Regions from separate parts of the Streptomyces sp. NPDC004788 genome, predicted to be linked through region 2. Evidence: riboswitches for the same ligand, from Rfam matches in the RefSeq annotation. Region 2 holds a riboswitch; the other holds the start of a gene.
What was found. Region 2 has a riboswitch for ZMP and ZTP ahead of ACWEJX_RS15285 (bifunctional 5,10-methylenetetrahydrofolate dehydrogenase/5,10-methenyltetrahydrofolate cyclohydrolase). Riboswitches for the same ligand answer to the same signal wherever they lie in the genome.
Positions count from the first base shown of each region.

Region 1: it holds a riboswitch for ZMP and ZTP, as region 2 does, so the genes downstream of both, ACWEJX_RS36890 (serine hydroxymethyltransferase) here and ACWEJX_RS15285 (bifunctional 5,10-methylenetetrahydrofolate dehydrogenase/5,10-methenyltetrahydrofolate cyclohydrolase) in region 2, are expected to answer to the same signal.

Region 1 covers NZ_JBSGBF010000170.1:1,642-6,733, reverse strand. Annotated here, with positions in the region: gene ACWEJX_RS36895 (AraC family transcriptional regulator) at 1-344, shown strand, start outside; gene ACWEJX_RS36890 (serine hydroxymethyltransferase) at 427-1,701, opposite strand; ZMP/ZTP riboswitch at 1,839-1,929, opposite strand; gene rocD (ornithine--oxo-acid transaminase) at 2,039-3,256, shown strand; gene ACWEJX_RS36880 (polysaccharide deacetylase family protein) at 3,435-4,121, shown strand; gene ACWEJX_RS36875 (glutathionylspermidine synthase family protein) at 4,132-5,092, opposite strand, start outside.
Region 2 covers NZ_JBSGBF010000028.1:57,673-62,764, forward strand. Annotated here, with positions in the region: gene exaC (acetaldehyde dehydrogenase ExaC) at 1-917, opposite strand, end outside; gene ACWEJX_RS15280 (GAF domain-containing protein) at 1,336-2,634, opposite strand; ZMP/ZTP riboswitch at 2,784-2,902, shown strand; gene ACWEJX_RS15285 (bifunctional 5,10-methylenetetrahydrofolate dehydrogenase/5,10-methenyltetrahydrofolate cyclohydrolase) at 2,930-3,784, shown strand; gene ACWEJX_RS15290 (hypothetical protein) at 3,908-4,669, shown strand; gene ACWEJX_RS15295 (SWIM zinc finger family protein) at 4,796-5,092, opposite strand, start outside.

The DNA of each region.
Region 1 (5,092 bases), on a different contig from region 2:
AGGACCCGGAGGGCGTGGTCTCGGCGACCGTGCGCCTGTCGGACAGCGTGGAGGAGGGCAGCGAACTCGACTACTACCACGCCGTGGTGACCACCGCCGACGAGCTGCCCGAGGACCTCGACGTGCTGGACTGCCCGGCGGGCACCTGGGCCGTGTTCGAGAACACCGGGCCGTTCCCGCAGGCGCTGCAGCAGATGTGGGGTGACATCGCGGCCCAGTGGATCCCGTCCAACCCGTACGAGTACCGTCCCGGCCCGGAGATCCTGCGCACCCGCCCGTCGAAGGACGACCCGGCGCAGTCCGACTCGCAGCTGTGGTTCCCGGTGACCCGCACCAGGGGCTGAGCCGCACGTCACGTGACGTTCCGGGGCGGGCGCGGGCGAGGCACCCGCCCCGGAACGTGCGGACCGTGCCGAACGGGCCCCGCTAGACCGGCAGGCCCGGGGCCGGGAACGCGGCCATCAGCTCGGCGACCTCGGCGCCGATGACGGCCAGAGCGTCCTCGTCGCCCTTTCCGGCGGCGGCGACGCCCCGGTCGATCCAGTCGGCGACCTGCGGCATGTGCGCGACGCCGAGGCCGCGCGAGGTGAGCGACGGGGTGCCGATGCGGATGCCGGACGGGTCGAAGGGCTTGCGCGGGTCGAACGGGACGGTGTTGTAGTTGACGACGATCCCGGCCCGGTCGAGCGCCTTGGCCGCCACCTTGCCCGGGACCTCCTTGGGCGTGAGGTCCATCAGGATCAGGTGGTTGTCGGTGCCGCCGGAGACCAGGTCGAAGCCGCGGTCGAGCAGCGCCTCGGCGAGGGCCCGGGCGTTGGCGACGACCGCGTGGGCGTAGTCGCGGAAGGACGGCTGGGCCGCCTCGTGCAGGGCGACGGCGATGGCGGCGGTCGTCTGGTTGTGCGGGCCGCCCTGGAGGCCCGGGAAGACGGCCTTGTCGAGCGCCTTGGCGTGCTCCTCGCGGCACATCAGCATCGCGCCGCGCGGGCCGCGCAGGGTCTTGTGCGTGGTCGTCGAGATCACGTCCACGTGCGGCACCGGCGACGGGTGGGCGCCGCCCGCGATCAGACCGGCGATGTGCGCGACGTCGGCGACGAGCACGGCGCCGGCCTCGCGGGCGATCTCCCCGAACGCGGCGAAGTCGATCGTGCGGGGCAGCGCCGTGCCGCCGCAGAAGATCACCTTCGGGCGCTCGGCGAGGGCCAGTTCGCGGACCTGGTCGAAGTCGATGAGCCCGGTGTCCTTCCGTACGCCGTACTGCACGCCCCGGAACCAGGTGCCGGTCGCGGAGACGCCCCAGCCGTGGGTGAGGTGGCCGCCCATCGGCAGCGCCATGCCCATCACGGTGTCGCCGGGCTGCGCGAAGGCCAGGTAGACGGCGAGGTTGGCCGGCGAGCCGGAGTACGGCTGCACATTGGCGTGGTCGACGCCGAAGAGGGCCTGGGCGCGGGCGATGGCCAGGCTCTCGACCTGGTCGATGTTCTGCTGGCCCTCGTAGTAGCGGCGGCCCGGGTAGCCCTCGCTGTACTTGTTCTGCAGCACGGTGCCGGAGGCTTCGAGGACGGCGGCGGAGACGTAGTTCTCGCTGGGGATGAGGCGGAGCGTCTCGGCCTGCAGCCGCTCCTCGGCCCCGACGAGCGCGGCGAGCTCGGGATCGGCGGCGGAGAGGGCCGGGTGGTGGGCGGGAAGGGGAAGGTTCATGGCGTTCGTACCTCCGGGATGGAGGCCCCGGTGCGGCATCCGCGCGGGACCTGGTCGGTTCCCGTGATGCGGATGGGGACTCACCCGCCGAAGGCAGGGGGCGAGCGGCATCCACACGGGAATCGGGAATGGGTCTCCCGTGATGCCCAGGCGGGCGGCATCTCGTGTGCTCTGCCGCGCACGGCTCCCCCGGGGTTCGTTCCCCGTACGCCAGTCGCCGTGCGTGTTTCCAGAGTATCGGGCGCGCCGTCACGACAGGTTTCCCCGTCCGGCATGCGAGCGACGATAAGAAAAGGGAACCACACCCGCCCCTGGCCGCAGGACGAACGGAGACCCCGTGTCGAGTACGTCGAGGACGCAAGACGAGATCGCTGCCGCGGACGCGCACAGCGCCCACAACTACCACCCCCTGCCCGTGGTCGTCGCCTCCGCGGAGGGTGCCTGGATGACCGATGTCGAGGGGCGCCGCTACCTCGACATGCTCGCCGGGTACTCGGCGCTCAACTTCGGGCACGGCAACCGGCGCCTGATCGACGCCGCCCACGCGCAGCTGGAGCGGGTGACGCTGACGTCGCGCGCGTTCCAGCACGACCGGTTCGGGGAGTTCTGCGCGCGCCTGGCCGAGCTGTGCGGCAAGGAGATGGTGCTGCCGATGAACACGGGCGCGGAGGCCGTGGAGACGGCGGTGAAGACGGCCCGCAAGTGGGGGTACGAGGTGAAGGGCGTGCCGGACGGGCACGCGAAGATCGTCGTGGCGGCGAACAACTTCCACGGCCGGACGACGACGATCGTCAGCTTCTCCACGGACCACGAGGCGCGCGACCACTTCGGTCCGTACACACCGGGCTTCGAGATCGTGCCGTACGGCGATCTGACCGCCCTGGAGGCGGCCGTCACGGAGAACACGGTGGCCGTGCTCCTGGAGCCGATCCAGGGCGAGGCGGGGGTCCTGGTCCCGCCGGCCGGTTATCTGCGCGGGGTGCGGGAGCTGACGGCCCGGAGGAACGTGCTGTTCATGGCGGACGAGATCCAGTCCGGCCTGGGCCGCACGGGCCGGACGTTCGCGTGCGAGCACGAGGACGTGGTGCCCGACGTCTACGTCCTGGGCAAGGCGCTCGGCGGCGGTGTCGTGCCGGTGTCGGCGGTGGTCGCGAACCGGGACGTCCTCGGGGTGTTCCGGCCGGGCGAGCACGGCTCGACCTTCGGCGGCAACCCGCTGGCCTGCGCGGTCGCCCTTGAGGTCATCGCGATGCTGCGGACGGGCGAGTACCAGCAGCGCGCGGCCGAGCTGGGCGAGCACCTGCACGCCGAGCTGGGCCTGCTCGTGGGCGGGGGCGCCGTGGAGGCGGTGCGCGGCCGCGGGCTCTGGGCGGGTGTGGACATCGCGCCCGCGAAGGGGACGGGCCGGCAGATCTCGGAGAAGCTGATGGCCCGGGGCGTGCTGGTGAAGGACACGCACGGGTCGACGATCCGGATCGCGCCGCCGCTGGTGATCTCGAAGGAGGACCTGGACTGGGGCCTGGAGCAGCTGCGGGCGGTGCTCTCGGCGGACTGACGGTTCGCGCTGACGGACGTGGGCGGTCCGGTCCGCCTCCGGACGGGCCGCCTCCGGACGGGCCACCTCCGGACGGGCCGCCTCCGGACGGGCCGCCTCCGGGCGGACCGTCCACGTCCGTTTCGTGCCCGACTCCCCCCATTGACACCCCAGTTGGTCTAGGCCAATGATGGCCGCCATGTCGAGACCCCGTCTGCGCCGCGCGCTGCGTCGCGCGCTCGCCGCGCTCGTCCCGCTCGCCTTCGTGAGCGCCCTCCCCGCCCCCGCCCGGGCCGCCGCCTGGCCGGAGCCCGTACCGGTCGTGAACCGCGTCCAGACCACCGACCCGGTCGTCTTCATCACCATCGACGACGGCTGGAACCACGACCCGGCCGCCGCGAAGCTGCTGCTCGACCGCCGGGTGCCCGCGTCCCTCTTCCTGCTGCCGGGCGCGTACGCCTACGACTCCGGCTACTTCCACACGCTGCTCGACCAGGGCCCGTCCCGCGTCGAGAACCACACCGTCGACCACCCGGACCTCACCACCCTCGACGCCGCCGGCCAGCAGGCGCAGGTCTGCGGGGCGCGCGAGGCGCAGCTCGCCGAGTTCGGGGACGGGGCGCGGCTGCTGCGCCCGCCGTACGGGACGTACGACGCGACCACGCTGACCACCGCGCGGGTGTGCGGGGCGAAGGCCGTGGTGACGTGGACGTACGACATGACGACCTGGGGCCGGTGGACCCCGCCGACGCCCGCGCTCAAGGCGGGCGACATCGTCCTGCTGCACTTCAACGAGACGGTCGAGCAGGATCTGCGGCGGGCCCTCGCGGCGGCCGACGCGGCCGGTCTCCGGCCCGCGCCGCTCAGGGACTACGTACCGGAGTAGGCGGCGCGGGTCAGAGGATCACGTGCGGGATGAAGCGGGCGTACTCGTCCGTCACCGGTCCCGCCGACTCCCGGATGCCGAGCCCCGCCGCCTCGTCGCCGACGGTCCACGCGCCGAGCACGACGCGGTTGCCGTCGAAGTCGGGCAGCGGGGCGAGCTCCTGGTAGCAGCAGGGTTCGTCGTCGCGCAGGACGACGGGGTCGCCGGGCTCGTGCAGGGTGACGCCGGCGCCCTCGCGGCCGAGCAGCGGCTTGGCCACCCAGCCGGTGGTCGTGGCCAGTTCGCGGGGGCCGTCGAGGTAGGCCGGCAGCAGGTTGGGGTGGCCCGGGTACAGCTCCCAGAGGACGGCGAGCAGCGCCTTGTTGGAGAGCAGCATCTTCCAGGCGGGCTCGATCCAGCAGGTGGAGCCGGTCCCGCCGCCGTTGTCGAGGGTGTCGAGGACGTGCGGGCCGAAGCGGTCCGTGGTGAGCCACTCCCACGGGTAGAGCTTGAAGCAGGCGCGGATGAAGCGGAGCCGGTCGTCGACGAAGCGGCCGCTGATGCGGTCCCAGCCGATCCGCTCGACCGACAGCGCCTCGGTGGCGAGGCCGGCCTGTTGGGCGGTCTCGCGCAGGTACGCGACGGTCATCAGGTCCTCGCCGAGCTCGTCGCCGTCGGAGTGGACGAAGTGCACGGGGCTGCCGGGCGGCAGCAGGTGCGCCTGGCGCCTCCAGGCGTCGACGAGGCGCTCGTGGAGCGAGTTCCACTGGTCGGCGCCGGGGAAGCGCTCCTCCATCCAGAACCACTGCGGGCTCGCCGCCTCCACCAGGGAGGTGGGGGTGTCGGCGTTGTACTCCAGCATCTTGGCCGGGCCGCCCGCGCCGTCGTAGCGGAGGTCGAAGCGCCCGTAGACGGTGGGGAGTTCGGCCCGGCGGTGCCAGGACTCGGCGACCCGCGCGGCGAGCCGCGGGTCGGTGATGCCGAGGTCGGCG
Region 2 (5,092 bases):
GAGGGACAGGTGCAGACCTCGCCCTGGTTGAGGGCGAACATGGTGAAGCCTTCGAGGGCCTTGTCGAGGAAGTCGTCGTCGGCCGACGAGACGTCGTCGAAGAAGATGTTGGGCGACTTGCCGCCCAGCTCCAGCGTGACCGGCTTGAGGTTCTCGGCGGCGTATCCCATGATCAGCCGGCCCGTCGTCGTCTCACCGGTGAACGCGATCTTCGCGACCCGCGGGGAGGACGCCAGGGGCTTGCCGGCCTCCTCGCCGAAGCCGTTGACGATGTTGACCACGCCGGGCGGCAGCAGGTCGGCGACCAGGCTCATCCAGTAGTGGACGGAGACGGGGGTCTGCTCGGCGGGCTTCAGGACGATCGTGTTGCCCGCGGCGAGGGCGGGCGCCAGCTTCCAGACCGCCATCAGGACGGGGAAGTTCCACGGGATGATCTGGGCGACGACGCCCAGCGGCTCGTGGAAGTGGTACGCGACGGTGTCGTCGTCGATCTGGCTGAGCGCGCCCTCCTGGGCGCGCAGCGCGCCCGCGAAGTAGCGGAAGTGGTCGATGGCGAGCGGGATGTCCGCCGCCAGCGTCTCGCGGACCGGCTTGCCGTTCTCCCAGCTCTCCGCGACCGCGAGGGCCTCCAGGTTCTGTTCCATCCGGTCCGCGATCCGCAGCAGCACCTGCGCCCGCTCGGCCGGCGCGGTGCGACCCCACGCCGGGGCGGCCGCGTGCGCCGCGTCGAGGGCGCGCTCCACGTCCTCGGCGGTGCCGCGCGCCACCTCCGTGAAGGGGCGGCCGTCGACCGGGCTCGGGTTGTCGAAGTACCGCCCGCGCGCCGGGGCGACGTACTCACCGCCGATCCAGTGGTCGTAGCGCCCCGCGTACGACATGAGCGAACCCTCGGTACCGGGTGCGGCGAAACGGGTCATGGGCATGGCCTCCCTCTGTGCGACCTGCGATGCGACCTGCTTGCGGCCACTTGCGGTGTGGCCGCGTGGGATGCGGCTGTGCGCGGTGCGACCGCCCGCGGTGTGCCACGTGTCGTACGACCGCTGGCTGTGCGGCCGTGTCCGGTGCGATCACCCGCGTTGCGGCCACGCGACGCGACCGCCCGCGCTGCGAACGCGTGTGAAGCGACCACGTGCGGTGCGAATGCGTGCGACCGCCCGCGGTGCGAGCGCGTGCGACACGACCGCCCGCGCTGCGAACGAGTGCGACCGCCCGCGCTGCGAACGCGTGCGACACGACCGCCCGCGCTGCGAATGCGTACGACCGCCCGCGCTGCGAGCCCGTGCGACACGACCGCGTGCGACGCGGCCCCGCCGCCCGTTCCTGCCCGGCCGGCGGTCAGTGCCGAGTGTGCGCCGCCGGACGTTGCAACCCCGTTGCACCCGACGCCAGTTCGGCGTCCAGGGCGGCGAGCCGTGCCCGTACGGCAGGGGCCTGCGCCGCCGGTGCGGCCGAGGCGAGCGCCCGCCACACCGCCACGTCGTCCTCGCCCCACGCGCTGTACGCCCAGTCCGCGAGGAGCCCCGGATCGCCCCGGTCCACCAGCGCCGCCCGCAGCCGCCCGGTCAGCCGCTCCCGGAGCCGTACCACTCCCGGCGCGCACGACGACGGCAGCAGCGGTCCCGCGTACCCACGGAGCGCCGTCGACACGGCCCCCGACGCCAGCCGCCGGTCCACCACCGCGAAGTCCGCGTCCACCGCCTCCGTCAGCCGGTACGGACGGGAGGCGAGCAGCTCCGCGCCGAGCAGGCCGCGCAGCCGGGACAGCTCCGCCCGCAGCGTCACCGGCGTGACCGACTCGTCCTCGTACAGCAGCGTGAGCAGCTCGTCCCCGGACACGCCCTCCGGGCGCTGCGCCAGGATCACCAGGATCTCGCTGTGCCGGCGGCTCAGCCGCAGCCGCCGCCCCGCCACGTGCAGCAGCGCCTCGTCCCGGCCCAGGGCCGTGAGCCGCGGCCGGCCGGCCGGCGGGGCGGGGGAGACGAGCGCGAGCTGCGACTCGGCGGCCCGCGCCACCGCCTGCACGAACGCCAGACTGTGCGGATGCGCCAGCCCGTCCCCGCCGGTGATGTCCACCGCCCCGAGCAGCCGCCCGGAGTGCGGATCGTGCACCGGCGCCGCCACGCAGGTCCACGCCTGCACCGGCCGCCGGAAGTGCTCCGCCGCGCACACCTGCACCGGCCGGTCCAGCGCCATGGCCGTCCCCGGCGCGTTCGTCCCCGCCGCCGACTCCGACCAGCGCGCCCCGGGCACAAAGTTCATCCCGCGTGCCAGCCGCAGCGTCCCCGGATGCCCCTCCACCCACAGCATCCGGCCCGCCGCGTCGCACACCGCGAGCAGATGCTCGCCGTCCCGCGCGTACGCCCCCATCAGCTCCCGGACCACCGGCATCGCCGCCGCCAGCGGATGCTCCTCCCGGTGCCCGGCCAGCTCGTCCTCGTCCAGCTCCACGCGCGCCGCGCCGTCCGGGCTCACCCGCGCCCGCGCCGAACGCCGCCAGGAGTCCGCCACCAGCGGCCGGACGCCCGGGCAGCCCGGCGGGGCCGCGAGCTGCCCGTCGGCCGTGAACGCCTCGTGCGCCCGCCGCACCGCCGCACCGTCCGTGTCCGCCCACGTGTCACGCCACGTGTCGCTCACGCTCAACTCGGCCTCCCCGTCGAGGTCGTCGGGCACCCGTCGGCACCGTGGACGCCATCGTCATGCGCGCACGGCGGGCCGACAAGCGTCCGGACCGGCCCGCATATGCGCCCTGACCGGTACCCATCACCCGGGGGTCCCGTACAGTGGGACCGGGCCGTGACTGGCGCTTGAGGTGGATCACCACCGGGGAGCGGCCCGGCGGACGCGCGTACTCGCAGAACCGGTGCACGCGGCCGTGTCGCAGCCGTGCGCCTGGGCGAACCACGTTCTCGACGACGCCCAGGAGTGGCCCATGTCCACCAGCACCGCACGCCTCATGGACGGCACCGCGCTCGCCCGCCGCACGGTCGAGGAGACCGCGGCCCGCGCCGCCGAGATCACCCGCCGCACCGGCACCACCCCCTGCCTCGCCACCGTCCTCGTCGGAGCCGACCCGGCCTCCGTCACGTACGTCAAGATGAAGCAGAACCGCTGCGCGAAGGCCGGAATCCGCTCCAAGCACGTCGAGCTGCCCGCCGAGACCACCACCGAGGAGCTCGTCGCGGCGATCACCGCGCTCTCCGAGGACCCCGAGGTCCACGGCATCCTGCTGCAGCACCCGGTCGGCCCGCACATCGACGAGCGCGCCGCCTTCGAGGCCATCGCCCCGGAGAAGGACGTCGACGGCGTCACCATGGCCTCCTTCGCCGCCATGGGCTTCGGTCTGCCCGGCTTCGTCTCCTGCACCCCCGGCGGCATCATGCGGCTGCTCGACGAGTACGAGGTCGAGCTCAGCGGCAAGCGGGCCGTCGTCGTCGGCCGCAGCGCCATCCTCGGCAAGCCGGCCGGCCTGCTGCTCCTCGGCCGCGACGCCACCGTCACCTACTGCCACTCCCGCACCACCGACCTCTCCGCCGCCGTGCGTGAGGCCGACATCCTGGTCGCCGCCGTCGGCAAGCCGCAGTTCATCAAGGGCGAGGACATCAAGCCCGGCGCCGTCGTGATCGACGCCGGCTACAACGCCGGCAACGTCGGCGACGTCGACTTCGCCGGCGCCGCCGAGCGCGCCTCCCTCATCACCCCGGTCCCCGGTGGCGTCGGCCCGATGACCATCGCCGTGCTGCTCGCCCAGACCGTCGACGCGGCCGAGCGCCAGCTCGGACTGTAGGTCTTCCATGGCGTGGGCCCCGGGTCTCGTGCGAGCAGCGGGATTGTCACGGTTCTGTACGAGCGGGGCCCAATGCGCCGGTATCGCTCGCCACATGGGCATGCGCGGGCGAGGCTGATTCCCATGCACCGCCCGCCGACGGAAACCCCGTCCCGCGACGCCCGGCCACCGCGACGGCCGGGCGTCGTCGTCCTGCCGGTCGCCGCGCTCGCCACCATAGTGGCGCTCTCGGTGGCCTTCACCGCACACGGTGGTGGGCCCGAAAGCGATCTGCACGGCGCGCCGCCCCCGGCACACGACACGAGCGGGACAGCCGACCCTCTCGACGCCGTCGACCCGTCCGCCGCGCCGCCCGGTCAGCACCCCTCGGCACTGGCCGAGCGCCCCAGCCCGCTGCCCGTCCGCACCGCGGACCGCACGGCGGAGGGCCGTACCGAGGCCACGGCGACGGCCACGGCGACGGCCACCGCCGTGCCGCGCCCGTCCGCGTCCGCCACGCCCCCGCGGCAGCGGCGCGCCACTGCGAACCCGCCCGTCCGCACGCCGTACGACACCCTGCGCGTCGGTGACTGCTTCGACATCGACCGCGACGCGCCCGGCACCGTCGTCCGCCGCGCCTGCGACACGCCCCACGACGCCGAGGTCGTCGCCCGTCCCCTCCTCACCGGAAGCTACGGCGACGACCGCGCGGTACGGGACGCGGCCGCCGCGCTCTGCCGGGCCCCTCTCCGCGTCAAGGCCGCCGCGCAGCCCCTCGGCACCCGCTGGACCACCTTCGTCCAGTACCCGTACCGCACCAGCTACCTCCTGGGCGAGGACAGGATCGCCTGCAGCCTGGCAGCACCGTCGGACACCGGCAGGAAGCTGACGGCTCCGCTGCAGTGAGGCGCGCCGGGAGGGCGCGGGGCGGGGCGGGGAGTCTCGGCGCGCGACACCCGGTGCGGGAGGCCGGCCCGACGTTCGGGGCCTCGCCGTTCCGCACCGCCCCGTCCCACCCGTGCGCCCGCGCGGCTACCCCTCCGCCACGCCCGACAGCGCCGCCGCCGGGTCGTGGTCCGGCGGGCCCGCCGGGGTCCAGAGACCGTCCTCCTCGCGGTACGGCCACCAGCGGCCGTCCTCGCCCAGGCGGAGCTGGACGCCCGTGCCCGTCAGGGTCCAGCGGGCCGGGCCGGACGGGTGGAGGGCGGGCCGGTCGGCGGGGTCCCAGGCGTCCAGGAGCCGGGCCTCGGCCCGACGCAGGGCGTCGGGGTCCGGGGTCCACTCCTCCTCCAGGACCGCGAGGCCGGCCGGGCCGCCGAGGCGCCAGGC